Sinorhizobium fredii NGR234: one gene and its partner. The protein of the gene in region 1 interacts with the protein of each later gene in a pairwise test. Links are inferred from orthologs where the notes say so. Each region holds a gene or a part of one and is shown on either strand. Other genes may lie near its edges.

Region 1 (16,427 bases):
GTCATTCGTTTCAAACACTCCCTAGTGCGCACCGGCCTCAATCGGCCGGGCCGGGTCGTGAGGCCCGGATAGACGGGGATACCGCCGGATGGGGTCAATCCTGGTCCGTCCAACGAAATGCAAATGGCATCCTGCGTCGCAGTCACGAGCAACGGAACGTTGCCTATTTTGAAAGTGCCGCGCCGTGGAAATCGATTTGCTTTCGTGCTGGTTTTCGGGCGCGCAAAGGCACCCTCTGTGGATCAGTGTGTGGAACGTAGCACAAAAAAGAGCGGAAATCAATAATTTGCTGCATGGCAACGATCAAGCCACCATGCTCGCACCTGCGAGGCACCGGCGGGATTTCCCCAGATTTCCAGCCTCGCGCTTTTTCTGTCGTGCGTCAGCCGCCACGAACCGGGCGGCCGAGGCTTCAGTCGCCCTGGCCGGGTTTCTCGGAGAAATACTGCTCGTATTTCCCTTCGACCCCGTCCATCTCCTTGGCCTCCGGCAGAGGGTCCCGCTTGACGGTGATGTTCGGCCACTGGGTCGCAAAATCAGCGTTCAATTTCAACCACATATCGAGACCCGGCTCGGTATCCGGCTTGATCGCGCCGGCAGGACATTCCGGCTCGCACACGCCACAATCGATGCACTCATCCGGATGGATGACGAGGAAATTCTCGCCTTCGTAGAAGCAATCCACCGGGCAGACTTCCACACAGTCCGTGTACTTGCAGCGAATGCAATTGTCGGTCACGACATACGTCATGAGGTACTCCAGCCAAGCTCACATTTGACGGCAGACGGCAAATCGCGGTGATGCTCGATCGGCCGCGCATGCTAGGAATGCCCGGCGCGCATAGCTGCCCGAAGCAAACCACGAACGCCACCTTCTGCATGGTTCCTTAGACAGGGCACCGATTTACGGATGAGACCATGCAGCAGTTCAATTCTTGCAGCGACCTTTGTGCGCCTGAACATGCGCACGGCGCTGCAAACTGGCTTGTGACGTAAAGGCTTTGGGCGGCCTTTGCAAGAATAATCCACGCGCAATTTGCCCCGAAAAGGGCAGAGTTTTCCAGCCTGGCCACGCTATCGGATCGAAGCATCCAAAACCCGGTTTCCGACACCGGACAAGGCCTACTTGTCGTCCTCGAAGCCGGGCTTGAGGCGCTCGGTGTCGCGCCGCTCCCGCTTCGTCGGCCGTCCTGCGCCGCGCTCGCGCGTCGCCTGTTCGAAGCGCGTGAGACGCTCGGCGGGTGCTTCCGGCGTCAGGTCCTCGTAAAGCAGCCGCGCCTCTTCAAAGGGGCCGCGCCGGGTTCCGGGCAGCAGCACCCGTACGACGAGGTCGCGGCGCTCGAGCGAAAGCTCCAGCGTGTCACCCGCCTTGACTGTTGCGGACGACTGCGTCGCCCGCGCTCCGTTGACGGCCACATGGCCCGCCTCGATCGCCTTCTGGGCGAGCGAACGCGACTTGATCAGCCGGGCGAAGAACAGCCACTTGTCGAGCCGCTGGCGTGCCGCGGGCGGGGACGGTGGCTGTTTCTCCATGGTCCGCCTACTTCTTCAGTTGCTCCTTGAGCGCGGCGAGCTTCGCGAAGGGCGAATCCGGATCGATCGGCTTCTCCTTGCGCGGCGGGCGATTGTCGAACTTGACGGCCCGGTCGTGGCGCTCGTGTCGGTCCTGACGCTCCTTGCGCTGGCCGCCCGGCTTGCCATCCTGAGGCTTGGCGCGCCCCGGGGCACCGCCCTTGCGGCCGCCCTCCCGGGCTTCCCCCTGGCCGTGCCGCTGACCGCCACGGCGCTGGTCGCCCTGCTGATGGCGTCCGCCGCGCTGGTTGTCCTGGCGGGTGCCGGGACGCCACAGGAGCACCGGCTTCGGCTCGGCTGGCTCTTCCGGCTGCGCGGCTGCGGGAGCTTCCTCGCCGCCAGCCTCAGCCGGCGCCGCTTCCGTCGGAGCAGCTTCTGCCAGTTCGGCTTGTGTCGACGCCGTTTCCGCCGGTGCCGCATCCGCATCGGATGGCTCCGCTGCGTCATCTGCATCCGCCTCGACGTGCTCGGTCGCCGCTTCCGGCGCTGCGCTCGCCTCTGCCGGCGTGCCGTCCTGCTTCGCAAGGAAGGCTGCCGCCTCCTCCGCGGTCACGCTGTCGGCGCGATAGCCGAGACCCTTCAGGATCTCCTCCATATCATCCGGCGTCGCGCCGAGGATCGACAGCATCGACGTCGTCGCCGTGAAGCGACGGCCGTCATAGGCACCCTCGGGCCGCTGCGTCGTGCCGGGCTTCCATTGGAGGAGCGGGCGGATCAGGTCCGCGAGACGCTCCAGGATGTCGATCCTGACCGCCCGCTTGCCGAGATAGCGAAATCCGGCGAGCTTGTAGAAGGTCCGCTCGAAGGACGGGTCGGTGACGACCGAAGTCCGGCCGGCGGCAAGAATCGGGATCAGTTCGCCGTAGCCGGGCTTGTCCAGGCCGTCGTTCTTCAGCGCCCAGAGAAGCGTGATCAGTTCGGCCGGGGCCGGCTTCAGGAGGGCCGGCAGGAAGATGTGGTAGGCGCCGAAACGAACGCCATACTTGCGGATCGACGCCCGGCTTTCCTGGTCGAGCGACTTCACCTCTTCGGCGACGTCGCGCCGGAAGAGCACGCCGAGATTCTCGACGATCTGGAAGGCCAGCCCCTTGGCCAGCCCCTCAAGATCCTCGGCGCGCGAAATATCGTCGAGCGGCTTCAGCACCGTGCTGATGTGATGGTTCACGTAGCGCTCGATCCGCGCCACGACATGGTCGCGGGCATTGGCCGTGAGCTGCTCGTCGGCAAGCAGGATGACGCGGGGCCGCATGACGTGGTCGCTGGCCGCAAGCCGCGCCACCGGATCGCCGAGCCAGCGCACGAGACCGTCCGACGAAAGCGCCAGGTCGTTGTTGCCGGCCGCATGCAGACGGGCGGCGCGCGCCTCGAATTCCAGCGCAAGCGCCTTCTGGGCAGCGCCCTGAACGGCCTTTGCGTCCGTTCCCTCGCTGCCGGCGACAAGCGTGAACCGGAAACCGGTTAGCTGACCCACGTGGTGCCCTTCGACGAAGACATCACCATTCACACTGATTTCTGCTTCCAGCATCGCATTCTCTCTCAGGCGCTTCATGAGCACAGATGTCCTGCGGTCAACGAAGCGTTTCGTCAACCTTTCATGTAACGCGTCGGACAATCGATCTTCGATTTCCCGCGTCTTTTCTTGCCAGTGTGTCGGATCGGCAAGCCACCCGGGCCGGTTGGACACATAGGTCCAGGTCCTGATCTGCGCGATTCGCGCCGAAAGTGTGTCAATCTCGCCATCCGTATGGTCGGCGCGGCGGACCTGCTCGGCCATGAAGTCCTCGTTGACAGTGCCATGGCGAACGAGATCGGCATAGATGCTCGCAATCAGGTCGGCGTGCTGCGCCGGCGCGATGCGACGGTAGTCGGGCAGCGCGCAGGCTTCCCAGAGCTTCTCGACGCGTTCCGAAGTCGTGGCCACGTCCACGACCTCCGGATATCGGGCCAGGTGCTCCAGTGCCTGCTGGTCGACGGCCGGAAGGGCGCGCGTCAGGCCGGACACCGCCGGTGCCGCCTCGAGGCTGTGCTTCAGCGCCTTCAGGGAGGAATAGTCGACCGCCTTGGAGCGCCATTGCAACACCCGGACCGGATCGAACTCATGCGACTCGATCCGCTGCACCAATTCGTCCTCGAAGGGATCGACGCGACCGGTGACGCCGAATGTGCCGTCACGGACATGACGGCCGGCGCGGCCGGCGACCTGGGCAAGCTCAGCCGGATTGAGATTGCGGTACTGGTAGCCGTCGAACTTGCGGTCCTGCGCGAAGGCGACGTGATCGACGTCGAGGTTGAGCCCCATGCCGATCGCGTCGGTCGCCACCAGATAGTCGACGTCGCCTTCCTGGTAGAGCGCCACCTGGGCATTGCGGGTGCGCGGCGAGAGAGCGCCGAGCACCACCGCGGCGCCGCCGCGCTGCCGCCGGATCAGCTCGGCGATGGCATAGACCTCGTCGGCCGAGAAGGCGACGATCGCCGAGCGATGCGGCAGCCGGGTGATCTTCTTCGAGCCCGCATAGAGAAGCTGCGACATGCGCGGCCGTTCGACCACCGTTATACCGGGCAAGAGGTGCTCGAGGATCGGCCGCATGGTCGCGGCACCAAGCAGCAGCGTCTCTCCCCTGCCGCGCAGATGCAGGAGCCTGTCGGTGAAGATATGGCCGCGCTCCAGATCGCCGGCGAGCTGCACCTCGTCGATCGCCACGAAGGAAGCCGTCGTCTCGCGCGGCATCGCTTCCACCGTGCAGACCGAGTAGCGGGCCCGATGCGGGGCGATTTTCTCCTCGCCGGTGATCAGCGCGACGTTGTGGTGTCCGACCTTCTCGACGAGACGCGTATAGACCTCGCGGGCAAGCAATCGAAGCGGCAGCCCGATGACGCCGCTGTCATGCGCGACCATGCGCTCGATGGCGTAATGCGTCTTGCCGGTATTGGTGGGTCCGAGCACCGCGGTCACGCCGCGGCCGCTCAGGATCATGGATTGGAAGGACAAGGTCATCGATCCCGGGCAGTCTCTACAGCGCCGCGCGTCTTTCAGACGCACAAAGGTCGCTGAAGCACTTCTGATTGCTGCATGTTCTATCCTTAAATCGGCGCCGATTTAAGGATGGAACATGCGATAGGAGCCAAGCGCTGACGCACTCCGGCGGGCAACAGATGCCCACCCGGAGGCCCGAGCGCAAGGGGGCGCGAGCAATTAAAAGCATCAGGCTGCCGCCGGCCATATCTTGGGGCTCTTTTCATCTGCAAAAATTGACACGTGGAACAGTGGTGGAACGAATCGGAGACGAATCGCTGACTCGCGCCGATTCACTGTATGTTCACGACTATATATAGATTTCAACGACTGGACTCGCACCATATGCTGAATCTTCCGTCGCCCCAGGCGTCGCACCATGAACGAGGCGGCACATTAGGGCCGCCGACGACGGAATCAGCTCAAAGGATTCCGAATCCAAGAGTCTGGAATAGCTGGAAAATTTTGACCAAGATTCGTTTTTCGGCACTCCGATTCCGGGAATACGAATCGCCACATCGCAGGCGCGGCCGAGTTGAGGCGACTCCGCTCGGACTCGCGGAGTGCGTAGTCCCTGCCTCTGCCCGCTACAACATATAGTGGTCACGTGCTTCGTTGATGCAGGGATTTCGACGGCGCAAAAATGAAAAGCGGCGCCCCGAAGAGCGCCGCGCAACAACCGACGATCGAAAATGTCAGGCGAAATACTGCCCGCCATTCGCCGAGATCGTCGAACCGGTGATGAAGCCGGATTCATCCGAGGCCAGGAACACGACGCAGCGGGCGATTTCCTCCGGCTCGCCGAGGCGGCCGACGGGGATCTGCGGGATGATCCTTTCGTTCAAGACCTTTTCCGGCACCGCCCGCACCATCTCCGTGCCGATATAGCCGGGGCATATCGCATTGACGGTGACGCCCTTTGCCGCGCCTTCCTGGGCCAGCGCCTTGGTGAAGCCGAGATCGCCGGCCTTGGCGGCCGAATAGTTCGCCTGGCCCATCTGGCCCTTCTGGCCGTTGATCGACGAGATGTTGATGACGCGGCCGAAGCCGCGGTCGCGCATGCCCGACCAGACCGGATGCGTCATGTTGAAGAGGCCGGTGAGGTTGGTGTTGATGACCTCGCCCCACTGTTCCGGCGTCATCTTGTGGAACATCGCATCACGGGTGATGCCGGCATTGTTGACGAGAATGTCGACCGGCCCGAGATCCGCCTCGACCTTGGCGATGCCGTCGACGCAGGCCTGATAGCTGGAGACATCCCATTTGTAGACCGGGATGCCGGTTTCCTGCTTGAAGGCCTGAGCCTTCTCGTCATTGCCGGCATAGTTCGCGGCCACCTTGTAGCCGGCCGCCTTCAGCGCGACGGAAATTGCAGCGCCGATACCGCGGGACCCACCCGTAACCAATGCTACCCTGCTCATGTTCGCCTCCCATTGGGTTAAGTCTGCCAAAACTGTCCTTCCACGGCCCGGAGGTCCGGGCCGTGCTCTCGTTTGATAGGGCGGGTAGCCCTTGCATGCCGCTGGCCGGTTACAGGCGCTCGACGCACATGGCGACGCCCATGCCGCCGCCGATGCACAAGGTTGCAAGGCCCTTGGAAACGCCGCGCCGCTTCATCTCGAAGAGCAGCGTGTTGAGGACGCGGGCACCGGAAGCGCCGATCGGATGGCCGATGGCGATCGCGCCGCCGTTGACGTTGACGATCGACGGATCCCAGCCGAGATCCTTGTTGACCGCGCAGGCCTGCGCCGCGAAGGCTTCGTTGGCCTCGACGAGTTCGACGTCGCCGATCGGCCAGCCGGCCTTCTCGAGCGCCTTGCGGGAGGCGGGAATCGGGCCGGTGCCCATGATCTGCGGGTCGACGCCGGCCGTCGCCCAGGAGACGATGCGGGCGAGCGGCTGGATGCCGCGTTTGGCAGCCTCGGCCTCGGTCATCAGCAGCGTCGCGGCGGCGCCGTCATTGAGCCCGGAGGCATTGCCGGCGGTCACCGTTCCTTCCTTGTCGAAGGCCGGCCTGAGCTTGGCAATCGACTCGAGCGTGGCGCCGTGGCGGATATATTCGTCCTGATCGACGGTGACGTCGCCCTTGCGCGTCTTGACGATGAAGGGGACGATCTCGTCGGCGAAGCGGCCGGCCTTCTGCGCCGCCTCGGCCTTGTTCTGCGAGCGGAGCGCGAATTCGTCCTGCTCCTCGCGGGTCAGCTGCCACTTGCGCGCCACGTTCTCGGCGGTGGTGCCCATGTGGTAGCCGTAGAAGGCGTCGGTCAGGCCGTCCTTGATCATCGTGTCGATCATCTTGTAGTCGCCCATCTTCACGCCGCCGCGCAGATGGGCGCAATGCGGCGCCATCGACATCGACTCCATGCCGCCGGCGACGATGATGCTCGCATCGCCGGTGGCGATCTGCTGCATGCCGAGGGCGACGGCGCGCAAGCCCGAGCCGCAGAGCTGGTTCATGCCCCAGGCGGTCTTTTCCTGCGGGACGCCGGCCTTGATCGCCGCCTGGCGGGCCGGGTTCTGCCCTTCGCCGGCCGGAAGCACCTGGCCGAGGATCACCTCGTCGACCTCTGCCGCATCGACACCGGCCCGTTCGAGGACCGCCTTGATGACCGTTGCACCCAGTTCATGAGCGGGAGTGTTGCCGAAGGCGCCGTTGAAGGACCCGACTGCGGTGCGAGCGGCGCTGGCGATCACGATGGAGGGATTGCTCATGGGACGTTTCCTCTTGTTTCCTTTGCCTGGAGAAGCAGACTGGCAAAGCCAAGAGCGCAAGTCAAACGCCTTTGATGCCCTGCAACAAAAGCTTCACGGGCGCGCCGTTCATCACGTTTTGCACCTGCGTCGCCGCAACGCACAAAGAGATTGTCAGCGGTGCTCTTTTGCGGATACTCTTAAAAAACACAATAAAGACGGGACGATGGGTAAGAGGAGACCCTGATGGCGAAGAATGAAGGCCAGATCGTTATCAAAAAATACGCTAACCGGCGGCTCTACAATACCGGCACGAGCACCTATGTGACCCTCGACGATCTGGCCGTGATGGTGAAGAGGGGCGAGGACTTCATCGTGCAGGATGCCAAGTCGGGCGAAGACATCACGCATTCGGTCCTGACGCAGATCATCTTCGAACAGGAATCAAAAACCGGCAACACGCTCCTGCCGATTTCCTTCCTGCGCCAGCTCATCTCCTTCTACGGCGACCAGATGCAGATGGTCGTGCCGAGCTATCTTGAACATTCGATGCAGGCCTTCACCGAGCAGCAGTCGCAGATGCGCGAACAGATCAACAAGGCCTTCGGCGACTCGCCGCTCGGCAAGAACCTGCAGGTGCCCTTGCAACTGGTCGAGGAGCAGGTCCGGCGCAACACCGAAATGTTTCATCAGGCCATGCAGATGTTCTCGCCCTTCATGGCCGCTCCTCCGGCCAAGGAGACCAAGAAGGCGGAGGCGAAGGACATCGACGAGCTCAAGGAGCAGCTGCGCGCCTTGCAGACGAAGCTCGACAATTTGGGCTGAGAGTCCCGGCGAATCTCGTGATCGCGATCTTACGGCAAATGCCCCTCTCCTCGGGTTTAACCCGAGGACTAGCCCTCTCCCCGCAAGCGGGGAGAGGGGACTTGCGCGGCCGCCACGATTCCCCTTCGCCCCGCTAGCGGGGAGAAGGTGGCCGGCAGGCCGGATGAGGGGCAGTCGCTCACGCCAGCAGCCGTAATCCTATCACTCCAATAAAAAAGGGCCGGCAGAGCCGACCCTTCTCATTTCCTCCGCACACGAAGAGCGCTTATGCGCTTTCCTTCGGCGTCAGGACCTGACGGCCGCGGTACATGCCGGTCTTCAGGTCGATGTGGTGCGGGCGGCGCAGTTCGCCGGAGTTCTTGTCTTCGACGTAGGTCGGAGCCTTGAGGGCGTCAGCGGAACGGCGCATGCCACGCTTGGACGGGCTCGTTTTTCTTTTGGGTACAGCCATTTCATTCTCCACTTATCGGGCAAAACACTGTTCAGCAGCCGAAAATGGCCGGGTCAAACAGATGTCGATCTCGGAATTTCGCGCGCTTATACATGCCCGACCACGGTTTGACCAGTCCCTGCGCGCAAATTTTCGAATCGGCCAGCAGGCGCAACCGCCGGCACTCCTTGAGAACCTCAGGCCTCGTCCTCCGGCACGATCCACGGTTCCGCCCTTGCGGCTTCCTCCCATTTGCGGAAGGCCGGATGCGCCTTGACCGCCTCCATATAGGCGAGCGTCCCCGGATCGGTCGTCAATTCGTAGACCTCCAGGCGGTTGACGACCGGGGCGAACATCGCGTCGGCGGCGGTGAAGCGGCCGAAGAGGAACGGTCCGCCGGAGCGGGCGATCGCCTCGCGCCAGATCGTTTCGATCCGCGCGACATCGTCCATCACGCCGTCGGGAAGGGCAATCGCCTTCACCGGCCGGCGGATGTTCATCGGGCAGGCGCCGCGCAGCGCCCGGAAGCCGGCAAGCATCTCCATCGAATAGCTGCGCGCCCGGGCCCGGTCCTCGCGGTTCTCGGGCCAGATACCGGCATCCGGAAAAAGCTCCGCGACATATTCGATGATGGCCAGCGATTCCCAGACGCGGATTTCTCCGTGGTGGAGCACCGGCACGCGACCCGTCGGCGAAATCTCGCGAAAACGCGGATTGCCCGCCGGAAAGTCGAAGGGGATGACGACGTCTTCGAACGGGATGCCGCAGCCTTCGAGCGCCAGCCATGGCCTAAGCGACCAGGACGAATAATTCTTGTTGCCGACATAAAGAACGAGCTTGGCCATAGATCCCCCATTGCGCTGATTGGCCAGAGGATTGCCACATCACCGGCGACAACACCAATGAATTGCCTTCATCTCAATCATAAAGACATGTGATGTAGCCGCCGGACCGGCTGGCGCGGCGCTCGATCACCGAGGCAAGGCGCCTGAGGCCCCGCCCCGGCTTGCCGGCATTGCGATCGATCGGGTTGGGGAGCGCCACGGCAAGCAGCGCGGCCTGGCGGCGCGAGAGCTTCGCGGCGGAAACCCCGAAATGATGCCGCGCGGCGGCCTCGATGCCGTAGATGCCGTCGCCCCACTCGGCGACGTTCAGGTAGATTTCCATCATCCGCCGCTTGCTCCAGACGAGATCGGCGACGACGGCAAGCGGCAGTTCCATGCCCTTGCGAATGAAGGAGCGCCCGTTCCAGAGATAGAGGTTCTTGACCGTCTGCATCGGGATGGTGCTTGCGCCGCGCGTCTGTTCGCCGTCCAGGGCGTCCTCGACGACGCCGCGCATCTGGCCCCAATCGACTCCGTTATGAGCGCAGAACTGGCCGTCCTCGGACATCATCACCGACTGGACGAGGACCGGGGCGATGTCGTCGAACTCCACCCATTGCCGGTCGTAGCCGCGCAGCAGCACGAGGTCGCGCAGCATCAATGTCGAGACCGGATGGATGAAGCCGGTGAGATAGACGAAGATCAGCAGATAGGGGAGCAGGAGAATGGAAAGCGCCGCGAGAATGAAACGCCGGCGCCGTGTTCGCCAGGTGCGGCGCAGCGCGGACCAGCGGCCGGCGGGCAACTCGCCCTCCTCACGTTCGTGCGGAACGATGTCCACGGCCTGACTGTCCACCCCTCTGTCCATGCCCCCACTCTTATTTCATGGCCCACTCTTATGTCATGGCCCCACTCTTATTTCACGGATCGCGAAAGTTGAACGGCCTTTCTTGGAAAAGACAAGGCGCCTGTGCGCTCATCCCGTACAAAACGCGCGGCCTCAGACGCGAAAGTCCGTTGAAAGCCGCTCTCCCCCGTGCCAAAGAGCCTCTCATGCAAGACGAGACACCATTTTTTCCGGAACGCCTCAAGGCCGCGGCGCTGGCGGTGGAGAGCCTGCTTTCGAACCTCCTCGGGCCTTCCGCCCAAGCGGACGAAATCGCCCGGCCGGCTCAGCTCCTCGATGCCATGCGCCATGGCGTGCTCAACGGCGGCAAGCGACTGCGCCCCTTCCTCGTCGCCGAAAGCACCGCCCTGCTCGGCGGCAGCGCCGATGCGGCGCTCCGGATCGGCGCGGCGCTCGAATGCGTGCATTGCTATTCGCTCGTCCATGACGACCTGCCGGCGATGGACGACGACGACCTGAGGCGCGGCCAGCCGACCGTGCATATCGCCTTCGACGAAGCGACCGCCATTCTCGCCGGCGACAGCCTGCTGACCTTCGCCTTCGACATTGTCGCCGCGCCGGAAACGCCGCTCTCCGATGGCCAGAAGACGGCGCTCGTGCTGGCACTGGCCCGCGCCGCCGGTCTTGGCGGCATGGCAGGCGGCCAGGCGCTCGACCTCGCGGCCGAGAAGACCGCGCCCGACGAGGCGGCGATCGTCACGCTGCAGGCGATGAAGACCGGCGCCCTCATCCGCTTCGCCTGCGAGGCAGGGGCGATCATCGCCGACGCGGGCCTCGAGGACCGCCGACGGCTGCGCGCCTTCGGCGAGAAGATCGGCCTTGCCTTCCAGCTTGCCGACGACCTTCTCGACCTCACCGCCGATGCCGAGGCGATGGGCAAGGCGACCGGCAAGGATGCCGCCCGCGGCAAAGGCACCCTCGTCGGCCTCCATGGCCAGGCCTGGGCCGAGCGCCAGCTCGAAGGCCTGGTGACCGAGGCCAAAGAGCTGCTTCGGCCCTACGGCGCCCGTTCGGCCATTCTTGTCGAAGCCGCCCGCTTCGTTGCCAATCGCAGGAACTGAGTTCATGAGCAAATTCTGGTCGCCGATCGTATCCACGCTGAAACCCTATGTTCCGGGCGAACAGCCGCGTATCGCGAATCTCGTCAAGCTCAACACCAATGAAAGCCCCTACGGACCCTCCGAACAGGCGCTCGAAGCCATCCGGGCGGCGGCAAACGCCGATCTGCGGCTCTATCCGGACCCGGTCGCGCTCGGCCTGAGGGAGGCGATCGCCGCACGATACGGCATCTCGGCCGGCGAAGTCTTCGTCGGCAACGGTTCCGACGAGGTGCTGGCCCATGCCTTCGCCGCGCTGCTGAACCACGACGCGCCGCTGCTCTATCCGGATATTTCCTACAGCTTCTATCCGACCTATGCCGGCCTGTTCGACATCGAGGCGATCGAAGTGCCGCTCGATGCGGCCTTCCGCATCGATATCGCCGACTACCGCCGCGCCTCAGGCGCGATCATCCTGCCCAATCCCAATGCGCCGACCGGCATCGGCCTGCCGCTCGCCGAGATCGAGAGGCTGGTCGCCGAGCATCCCGACCAGCCGGTGGTGATCGACGAGGCCTATGTCGACTTCGGCGGTGAATCGGCGATTGCGCTCGTCCCGAAATACGCCAACCTGCTGGTCGTCCAGACCTTCTCCAAGTCACGCGCGCTGGCGGGCCTGCGCGTCGGCTTCGCGATCGGCCAGCGGGTGCTGATCGAGGCGCTGGAACGGGTCAAGGACAGCTTCAACTCCTACCCGCTCGGTCGCGCCGCCCAGGCCGGCGCGACCGCCGCGATCCAGGACGACACATGGTTCGAGGCGACGCGCGGCAAGATCATCGCGACGCGTGCGGGGTTGACGAGCGAGCTGGAAAAGCGCGGCTTCGAGGTCCTGCCGTCGCAGGCGAATTTCGTCTTTGCCCGTCATCCAAGCCATGCCGGACAGACGCTCGCGGCCAAGTTGCGGGAGCGCGCGGTGATCGTCCGCCATTTCGCCAAGCCGCGGATTTCCGATTTCCTGCGCATCACCATCGGCACCGACGAGGAATGCAAAAGGCTGGTTGCAGCACTCGACGAGATTCTTTGAAGCGGGGGCCGGCGACGGGGTGAAAAGAAGAACGGCATGTCTGGCCCCTCACCCTGACCCTCTCCCCGCGCGCGGGACGCGCGCGGGGAGAGGGGACTTGGACGGCGCGGCATACCTTTTCCGCTCACGGTATCTTAGGCTCGGATCGGCGACGCCGCCGCGCGTCCCCTTCGCCCCGCTTGCGGGGAGAAGGTGGCCGGCAGGCCGGATGAGGGGCGATTCGGACCGGGTAACTGGTTGACGCGAAGCGTTATTCGGCCGCCGCCTGGCCGTGGCCGAAGCGCTTTTCGATATAGTCGGCGACGAGAAGCTGGAACTCCTCGGCGATCTTCGGGCCGCGCAGGGTCATCGCCTTCTGGCCGTCGATGAACACCGGTGCCGCCGGCGTCTCGCCGGTACCGGGCAGCGAAATGCCGATATCGGCATGCTTGCTCTCGCCCGGGCCGTTGACGATGCAGCCCATGACGGCGACTTTCAGCGCCTCGACGCCCGGATATTTCTCGCGCCAGACCGGCATGCTGGTGCGGATATCCTCCTGGATCTTCTGGGCAAGCTCCTGGAAGACCGTGGAGGTGGTGCGGCCGCAGCCGGGACAGGCGGCAACCACCGGAATGAACTGGCGGAAGCCCATGACCTGCAGGAGCTCCTGCGCCACCTGCACCTCGCGGGTGCGGTCGCCGCCGGGCTCCGGCGTCAGCGAGATGCGGATCGTATCGCCGATGCCCTGCTGCATCAGGATGCCGAGCGAAGCCGAGGAGGCAACGATACCCTTCGTGCCCATGCCGGCCTCGGTCAGGCCGAGATGCAGCGCATGGTCGGAGCGGGCGGCAAGCATCGCGTAGACGGCGATCAGGTCCTGGACGCCGGAGACCTTGGCGGAAAGGATGATGCGGTTGCGCGGCAGGCCGAGTTCTTCGGCGAGCTCCGCCGAGAGAAGCGCCGACTGCACGATCGTCTCGCGCGTCACCTGTTGCGCTGTCAAGGGCGAGCCCGCGGCCTGGTTCTCGTCCATCAGCCGCGTCAGCAGTTCCTGGTCGAGCGAGCCCCAGTTCACCCCGATGCGCACCGGCTTGTCATAGCGGATCGCCATCTCGATGATCTCGGCGAACTGCTTGTCCTTCTTGTCCTTGAAGCCGACATTGCCTGGATTGATGCGGTACTTCGCCAGCGCCTCGGCGCAGGCCGGGTGATCGGCCAGGAGCTTGTGGCCGATATAATGGAAGTCGCCGACGAGCGGCACGTCCATGCCGAGCCGCAGCAGCCGCTCGCGGATCTTCGGCACGGCGGCGGCACTTTCGTCACGGTCGACGGTGATGCGCACCAGCTCGGAACCCGCCTTGTGGAGCGCCGCCACCTGCGCAACCGTCGCGTCGATGTCGGCCGTGTCCGTGTTCGTCATCGACTGGACGACGACCGGCGCGGCACCGCCGACGATGACGCCGCCGACATCGACGGCCACCGAGGCGCGGCGCGGCATTGGCTCGAAATCGAAGGCAGACGACATGAAGGCCTCTTCGTAGTCCCATTTGCGGGACGGATCCTCGTCCCAAGCATTCGCCTTTCAGGTGGCGAAGGAAAGCGTGCTTGTCAACGGCAACATCATGTGCTGACGGCGAATTGATGGCAGGGTAGGTGTCGAGCGCGCGATGGCCCCCCATCCGCCTGCCGGCACCTTCTCCCCGTTCTCACGGGGAGGAGGGACTTGCCGCACCGTTGAAGTCCCCTCTCACGCAGGCGCCAGCGGGAGTCGAGACGCATGCTGCGAGTCCCCTTCGCCCCGCCTGCGGGGAGAAGGTGGCCGGCAGGCCGGATGAGGGGCAATCGCCTCCGCGGCGCATCGTGCCAATGTAGAGCATTGCAGTCAGGCGGAATCACCTGACGTCGCACAAATGCAGCAAAACCAAATGGTTAGAGCGGCGGCGCGATCATATGTGAGCGCACTCCGCTCTAGGAATGCCCATTCCCATGATCCGCATGGACGGCGTGGTGCGACAGGAGAAGCACGACTATGAAGAGAACGGGGATGGAGGCAAAGATCACCGCGAAGCCGCTATGCTCGGCAATGAAGCCGATCAGCGACGGCGCGAACAGCATACCGGAATAGCCCATCGTCGTCGCAACCGCGAGGCCGATCCCCGGCTGCAGGCCCGGCATGTTGCCGGCCGCCGAAAAGGCGATCGGCACCATGTTCGAAATACCGATGCCGGCCACGGCAAAGCCGAGGATCGCGAGCGACGCGCTCGGCGCGAGCCCTGCGGCGACAAGGCCGACAAGCGCCGTGACCGTGCAGATCCGCAGCGTCTTCGTGGCACCGAAGCGATCGCGGACATGATCGCCGGCAAAACGCATCGTCGCCATGGTGGCCGAGAAGGCGGCGAAGCCGAATCCCGAAAGCTCGACCGAGGCGCCGAGTTCGTTGCGCAGATAGAGCGCACCCCAGTCGAGCACCGCCCCTTCCGGCACCATCGAGAACAGCGCCATCAGGCCGATCAGCCAGGGCAGCGGCGTCATCGGCAGGCGCAGTTTCTCTTTGGCGGCGGCCGGGTGCGGCTCATCGGCGAGGATCAACGGCCAGGCAACCGCAAGGATCGCGGCGCAGAGGCCGGTGACCAGGATCGCATGCGGCAGCACGCCGACGCGGGCCATCAGGAAGCCGCCGATGCCGGCACCGATCAGCCCGCCGAGGCTCCAATAGGCGTGGCAGGAGGACATGATGGCGCGGCGCATCGATTTCTCGACCTCGACGGCATTGGCATTCATCGCCACGTCCATGGCGCCGACGAAGCCGCCGAGCAGGAACATGCCGATCGCCGCCGTCCAGACATCAGGCACCAGCGTCAGGAGCAGAAGCAGGGGCGAGAGGATGATCGCCGTCACCTTGGCGACCTTCTGCGAGCCGATGCGGGCAATATAGCCGCCGGCGATCGGCATCAGCACCAGCGATCCGATACCGAACACCAGGATCAACAGGCCGAGCACGCTCTCGCCGATTCCGAGCCGGTCCTTGAATTCCGGGATTTTCGGCGCCCAGCTGCCGGTGACGAAACCGTTCATCAGGAACAGGAGCGAGACGGCGAACCTGTTCCTGGACATATAGCCCTGCCGGGTTGCGGCCGTCGGGCCGGTCTCTGTGCGCTGGTCCATTTTGATCTTCCTGATTGCCGGTTCCGGCTCAAATGGTGATTTCGATGAGGTTGCCGTCGGGATCGCGGATCACGGCTTCGTAGAAACCGTCCCCCGTCCACCGGGCTCCCGATAGGAGCAGGCCCTGCCGGTCGGCCCGCGCCGCCATCTCGTCCACGGCCTTGCCGCCGCCGAGCGAAAGGGCGATGTGCGCGTAGCCGGCGCGCTCCACCCTCACGTCGTCATGCGGCTCCAGCCACGGCCCCTCCATGACCTCGATCGATGGCCCGGCACCAACGGTCAGGAAGCGCGAGCGGAAACCGGGCCGACGCCGGCTTTCATAGATCGAGCCAGCTTCGGCGCCAAGGAATTCGACCCAGAAGTCCGCCATTCGCTCAAGATCCCTGGTCCAGAGCGCGACATGGGCGATGCTCATCCTTGTTCCCTCGCAACGACTACGCGCGCGCCTTGCGCGGTGAATGCGGCGATCTGAGCCTCCGGCGCACTCGCCTCGAGGACGAGCGTCGAACCGGCAGCGATGTCGATCACGGCGTGCGGAGCGGCGGTGCCGAGCTTGTCGCTGGTGACGGCGGCGAGCACGGAGCGGCTCCGCGAGGCGATCAACCGCTTGAACTCCGCGTCCTCGAAGTGAGAGGCCGTCAGCCCCGCTTCGGCGTCGGCACCGCAAGTGCCGAGAATGCAGAGATCGGGCCTCAGCAGTTCCGCATCGCGCTGCGCCCTGGCGCCGACCGCCGCGCCGACGGTGCGGTCGAGCGTTCCGCCGATCAGGATGAGATCAAGGCCCGGCTTTTCCATCAAGGCAGCGGCGATCAGCGGTGTATTGGTGACGATCGTTGCCGACAGATCCGGGCCTATCGCCCGGGCAATCGCCAGATTGGTCGAGCCCGCATCCAGAAACAC
Region 2 (4,932 bases), 1.3 Mb from region 1 along the record:
TCACCTTCCACTTGTCACTGCACGGGACGCAACCTTCACGCCAGTCGGCAAGCCTATGGTTGCGGCCAGCGAGGACGAAGCGTCCCGCAATCCGCGCGCCCGGTCGGCGAAACTGAGAGCCGGTGTCCGCACACCGGCTGCGTCGCCGGGAAACGATCTGTCGATTTTCAATCTGCCGGAGCTGGCGAGCCTTGCCAGACTAGGGGGCTAACAGACGATGCTCAGAACGCTCGATATAGTGCTGATAGTCGTCATGACCGGGGCCGCTACGGTCACCTACACGATCAAGCACCAGGCCGAGAACAAGCTCGAGGAGGTCCGCAGGCTCGACGCCGCGATCAAGCTCGAGGAGGACACGATCGACCTGCTCAAGGCGGATTGGGCGCTGCTGACCCAGCCGAACCGGCTGGAGCGGCTCGTCGGCGCCTTCGCAGCCGACCTGCAACTCGCGCCGACGCCCTCGACGCAACTTGCAAGGCCCGAGGAGCTGCCGATGCTGAAGGCGGATGTGCCGCCTCCGGAGGAAGGCAAGGACAAGAAGGGCAAAGGCAAGAAGGACGACGGCATCGCCGCCGTCATCAATGCCGATAACATCGCAACAGGTTCGGTGGCGCGCTGATGTCGTTTCTCTCCCGTATCATGGTGCTGAAGAGCAAGGCGCATTTCTCTGCCGGCGGCAACAACCGCCCCGGAGAGGCGGGCGTCAACGTGACCTTCCAAGGGACGCGCAAGAAGAACGCCAGCCAGGCGAGAAGCCGCGTTGCGATCGTCATCGCCAGCTTCGGCATCGCCTATGCGGTGATCGGCGGCCGGCTGGTCCAATACGGTGTGGCGCAGCCGGAGACGGTGTCGTCGATCGGGCGCGCCGACAACCTGATGGCCTCGCGCCCCGACATCCTCGATCGCAACGGTGAGATTCTCGCGACCGACATCCGCACCGTGTCGCTCTATGCCGAGCCGCACAAGATCGTCGACGCGGACGAGGCGGTGGAGCGACTGGCAACGGTTCTGCCCGACCTCAACGCGCGCGAGATCTACAACAAGCTCAAATCGAACTCGCGTTTCCAGTGGCTGCGTCGGCAATTGACGCCGAAGCAGCAGAGCGAAATCCTGGCACTCGGCATTCCGGGTATCGGCTTCCGTCCCGAGAAGCGGCGCTTCTATCCCGGCGGGCCGACGGCCGCCCATATCCTCGGCCACGTCAACATCGACAACCGCGGCGTTGCCGGCATGGAGCGCTATATCGACAGCCAGGGGCTTGCCGATCTGGCGGCCATCGGCATGACCAGCGACGCCAAGCTCGAGCCGGTCAAGCTCTCGATCGACGTACGCGTCCAGAACATCGTCCGCGACGTCATCGATTCCGGCATGAAGAACTATCAGGCGATCGCCGCCGGTGCCGTGGTCATGGATGTCCACACCGGCGAGGTGCTGGCGATGGCATCCGTGCCTGATTACGATCCGAACAAGCCCGCCGAAGGCGCCGAAGAGGGCTGGATGAACCGCATGTCGAACGGCACGTTCGAGATGGGCTCCACCTTCAAGACCTTCACCATCGCCATGGGTCTCGATTCCGGCAAGGTAACACTCAACAGCAGTTTCGATGCGACGGCGCCGATCCGCATCGGCGGCTTCACCATCAAGGACTTTCATGGCAAGCGGCGGGTTCTGACCGTGCCGGAAATCTTCCAGTATTCCTCGAACATCGGCACCGCGAAGGTTGCCGACCTCGTCGGCATCCCCGGGCACAAGGAATTCCTCACCCGCCTCGGGTTGCTTTCCAAGCTGCCGACCGAACTGCCGGAGGTCAAAACGCCGACCCAGCCGCGCGAATGGAAGAAGATCAACTCGATCACCATTTCCTTCGGCCACGGCGTCTCGACCACGCCGCTGCAGACGGCAGTCGCCGGCGCGGCCCTCGTCAATGGCGGCAAGCTCATCCCGCCGACCTTCCTGCCGCGCACGGAGGAAGCGGCCAACGAGCTTGCGACCGCGGTCGTCAAGAAGAGCACGAGCGACGACATGCGGTTCCTGCTCCGCTGGAACGGCATTGCCGGCTCGGGCAAGCGGGCGCTGGTGCCGGGCTTCAACGTCGGCGGCAAGACCGGCACGGCCGACAAGGTCGTCAACGGCCGCTACGTCAACGATCAGAACTTCAATGCCTTTCTGGCTGCCTTCCCGATCGACGATCCGAAATACATCGTCCTGACCTTCATCGACGCGCCCAAGACCGGCGAGGGCGGCGGGCGTACCGCCGGTTCCAACGCCGCGCCGATGGTGCGCGACATCATCAGCCGCTCGGCGCCGCTGCTCGGCGTCGAACCGAAATTCGGAGAAGACGGTTCTGCCTTGCTTGTGTCTTATTGACCGTGAAATGAGAATGCGGACGATTCGCGATTTCGGCGATCGATATCGGTGTGAGACGTGCAGTTCATGAAGATCAGGGACCTGGCGGGAACGAATTTCCCGGAACTTTCGGCGCAACTGCAGGGCAATGCCGCGGAGATCGATATTGCCGGCATTACGGCCGACAGCCGGCAGGTCAAGCCGGGCGATCTCTTCGTCGCCGTCGCCGGCACGAAGGCGAACGGCAGCGCCTACATTGCCGACGCCCTGTCGCGCGGCGCGGCGGCGGTGATTGTTGCAGAGGGGTCTGGCGCGGACGCCGGCGCACCGGTTTTCGAGCTTTCCGAACCGCGCCGTTTCCTGGCGCAGGCCGCAGCTCGCCTCTTTGGCCGCCAGCCTGAAACGATGGTGGCGGTAACCGGAACTGCGGGGAAGACCTCGGTTGCTTCGTTTACACGCCAGATCTGGGCGCATTCCGGCCTTGCGGCGGCGATGATCGGGACGACCGGCGTTACCGCGCCGGGCCGCAATGACTATGGCTCGCTGACGACCCCGGATCCGGTGTCGTTGCACAAGCTGCTTGCCGAGCTCGCCGATGAGGGCGTGACGCATGCGGCGATGGAGGCTTCCAGTCACGGCCTCGACCAGAGCCGGCTTGACGGGGTTCGGCTCGCAGCTGCCGCCTTCACCAATCTCGGTCGCGACCATATGGACTACCATCCGACCGTCGAGCACTACATGGCCTCGAAGATGCGCCTTTTCGGAGCGCTCCTGCCGAAGGGCTCGCCGGCGGTTATCTTCGCCGACGACCAATGGTCGGCCGAAGCGATTGCCGCGGCCCGCAAGGCCGGACACGACGTGCGCACCGTCGGGCGCAATGGCGATTTCATCAGCTTGAAGCGGGTCGAGCATTTCCGTCACAAGCAGTCGGCCGAGGTCCATGTCGGCGATGACATCTTCGAAATCCACGTGCCGCTCGCCGGCGATTTCCAGGTGGCCAATGCGCTGGTCGCCGCCGGCCTTGCCATGTCCACGGGGATTGAGGCCAAGGTCGCCTTTTCGGCGCTCGAAAAGCTGCAGGGCGCCTCCGGCCGGCTGGAACTGGTCGGACAGACGAAGGACGGCGCGCTTGCGTATGTGGACTATGCCCACAAACCCGACGCGCTCGAAAATGTGCTCGAATCGGTGCGCCCGTTCACCACCGGCCGTGTCATCATCGTCTTCGGCTGCGGCGGCGACCGGGATAAGGGCAAGCGGCCGATCATGGGCCAAATTGCCGCCCGGCTCGCCGATGTCGTGATCGTCACCGACGATAATCCGCGCTCGGAAATCCCCGAAACGATCCGCTCGGAGATCATGGCCGGTGCCAAGGGGGCCACCGAAATCGCCGATCGGGCTGAGGCGATACGGACCGCCGTCGGCATGCTGAAGGCCGGCGACACGCTGATCGTTGCCGGCAAGGGGCACGAGGAGGGGCAGACGATCGGCTCCGTGACGCTGCCATTCTCCGATCACGCGGAAGTCCGTAAGGGGCTGGGAGGGCTGTAAGTTGAACTGGCTCTGGACATGCAGCGATCTGCTGGCGGCCATGAACGGCCGCCCGGTCGGCAATCTCCCCGAAGGGATCATCGGCATCTCGATCGACAGCCGCACGATCGCCAAGGGCGAGGCCTTTTTCGCGATCAGGGGTGATCGCGTCGATGGCCACGACTATGCCGGCATCGCACTTGCCAACGGAGCCTCGCTGCTCGTCGTCAGCGAAGGAAAGCTTCCGGCGCTCGGGCGGTTGATTGCGCCGATGATCGTCGTCGACGATGTCCTGGAGGCGATGATCCGCCTCGGTTGCGCGGCGCGCGACCGCAGCGCCGCGAAAGTCATCGCCGTCACCGGCTCGGTCGGCAAGACGACGACGAAGGAGATGCTGAGGCATGTCCTGTCGCCGCTTGGACGTGTCCACGCCTCGATCGCATCGTTCAACAATCATTGGGGGGTGCCGCTGACGCTGGCGCGCATGCCGGAGACGACCGAGTTCGGCATTTTCGAGATCGGCATGAACCATCACGGCGAGATCCGGCCGCTGACCGCGATGGTGCGTCCGCATGTGGCCGTCGTCACCAGCATTGCCGCTGCCCATCTCGGCAATTTCGCCAGTCTCGACGAAATCGCCACGGCGAAGGCGGAGATTTTCGAGGGGGTCGTCAAGGGTGGACATGCGGTCATCAACCGCGACAGCCCGCAGTTTGAACTTCTCGAGAGGGCAGCTGTGGCGGCGGGCGTCAGCCACATTCACTCCTTCGGCGCCAACCCCAAATCCGAGTATCGGCTGATCGAGTTCGCCGGAGGAGCCGAGAGTTCCGGTCTATGGGCCGGAATTGGCGGCAGGACGCGGGAGGTGACGATCGGCGCGCCGGGGCGGCATATCGCCGAGAATGCCCTGGCGGTGGTTGCCGCTGCGCAACTCGCCGGCGCGGATCTCGACCGTGTGCTTGCCTCGCTTGCCACCATGCAGCCGGAGAAGGGAAGGGGATTGCGACACCGTCTGAAGATCGGTGGCGGCCACCTGACACTGATCGACGAAAGCTACAA

Evidence for each region.
Region 2: the proteins of mtgA (region 1) and NGR_RS21755 interact in binary tests that used the Escherichia coli proteins (3 or more experiments, as listed by UniProt). The link is inferred for Sinorhizobium fredii NGR234 from one-to-one orthologs.

Annotation. Positions count from the first base shown.
Region 1 is NC_012587.1:3,425,974-3,442,400, forward strand. Bases 8,337-11,306 are described here. They hold mtgA (monofunctional biosynthetic peptidoglycan transglycosylase), read right to left. Parts: upstream 10,224-11,306; coding sequence 9,450-10,223; downstream 8,337-9,449. Other genes in these bases: rpmF (50S ribosomal protein L32), read right to left, coding at 8,367-8,552; NGR_RS27495 (glutathione S-transferase family protein), read right to left, coding at 8,729-9,376; NGR_RS27505 (polyprenyl synthetase family protein), read left to right, coding at 10,409-11,306. Outside these bases: NGR_RS27450 (CarD family transcriptional regulator), read right to left, coding at 1-5; ferredoxin FdxA, read right to left, coding at 413-751; NGR_RS27460 (RNA-binding S4 domain-containing protein), read right to left, coding at 1,123-1,533; NGR_RS27465 (helicase-related protein), read right to left, coding at 1,541-4,546; NGR_RS27470 (beta-ketoacyl-ACP reductase), read right to left, coding at 5,281-6,006; NGR_RS27475 (acetyl-CoA C-acetyltransferase), read right to left, coding at 6,116-7,297; NGR_RS27480 (hypothetical protein), read left to right, coding at 7,296-7,523; polyhydroxyalkanoate synthesis repressor PhaR, read left to right, coding at 7,523-8,101; more of NGR_RS27505, read left to right, coding at 11,307-11,323; hisC (histidinol-phosphate transaminase), read left to right, coding at 11,328-12,383; ispG (flavodoxin-dependent (E)-4-hydroxy-3-methylbut-2-enyl-diphosphate synthase), read right to left, coding at 12,634-13,887; NGR_RS27520 (MFS transporter), read right to left, coding at 14,331-15,527; NGR_RS27525 (glyoxalase/bleomycin resistance/extradiol dioxygenase family protein), read right to left, coding at 15,556-15,942; NGR_RS27530 (DeoR/GlpR family DNA-binding transcription regulator), read right to left, coding at 15,939-16,427. UniProt on the Escherichia coli protein: Peptidoglycan polymerase that catalyzes glycan chain elongation from lipid-linked precursors. May play a role in peptidoglycan assembly during cell division in collaboration with other cell division proteins.
Region 2 is NC_012587.1:2,174,576-2,179,507, reverse strand. Bases 1-2,992 are described here. They hold NGR_RS21755 (peptidoglycan D,D-transpeptidase FtsI family protein), read left to right. Parts: upstream 1-618; coding sequence 619-2,367; downstream 2,368-2,992. Other genes in these bases: NGR_RS21750 (UDP-N-acetylmuramoyl-L-alanyl-D-glutamate--2,6-diaminopimelate ligase), read left to right, coding at 2,434-2,992; ftsL (cell division protein FtsL), read left to right, coding at 218-619; rsmH (16S rRNA (cytosine(1402)-N(4))-methyltransferase RsmH), read left to right, coding at 1-211. Outside these bases: more of NGR_RS21750, read left to right, coding at 2,993-3,894; NGR_RS21745 (UDP-N-acetylmuramoylalanyl-D-glutamyl-2,6-diaminopimelate--D-alanyl-D-alanine ligase), read left to right, coding at 3,896-4,932. UniProt on the Escherichia coli protein: Essential cell division protein that catalyzes cross-linking of the peptidoglycan cell wall at the division septum. Required for localization of FtsN.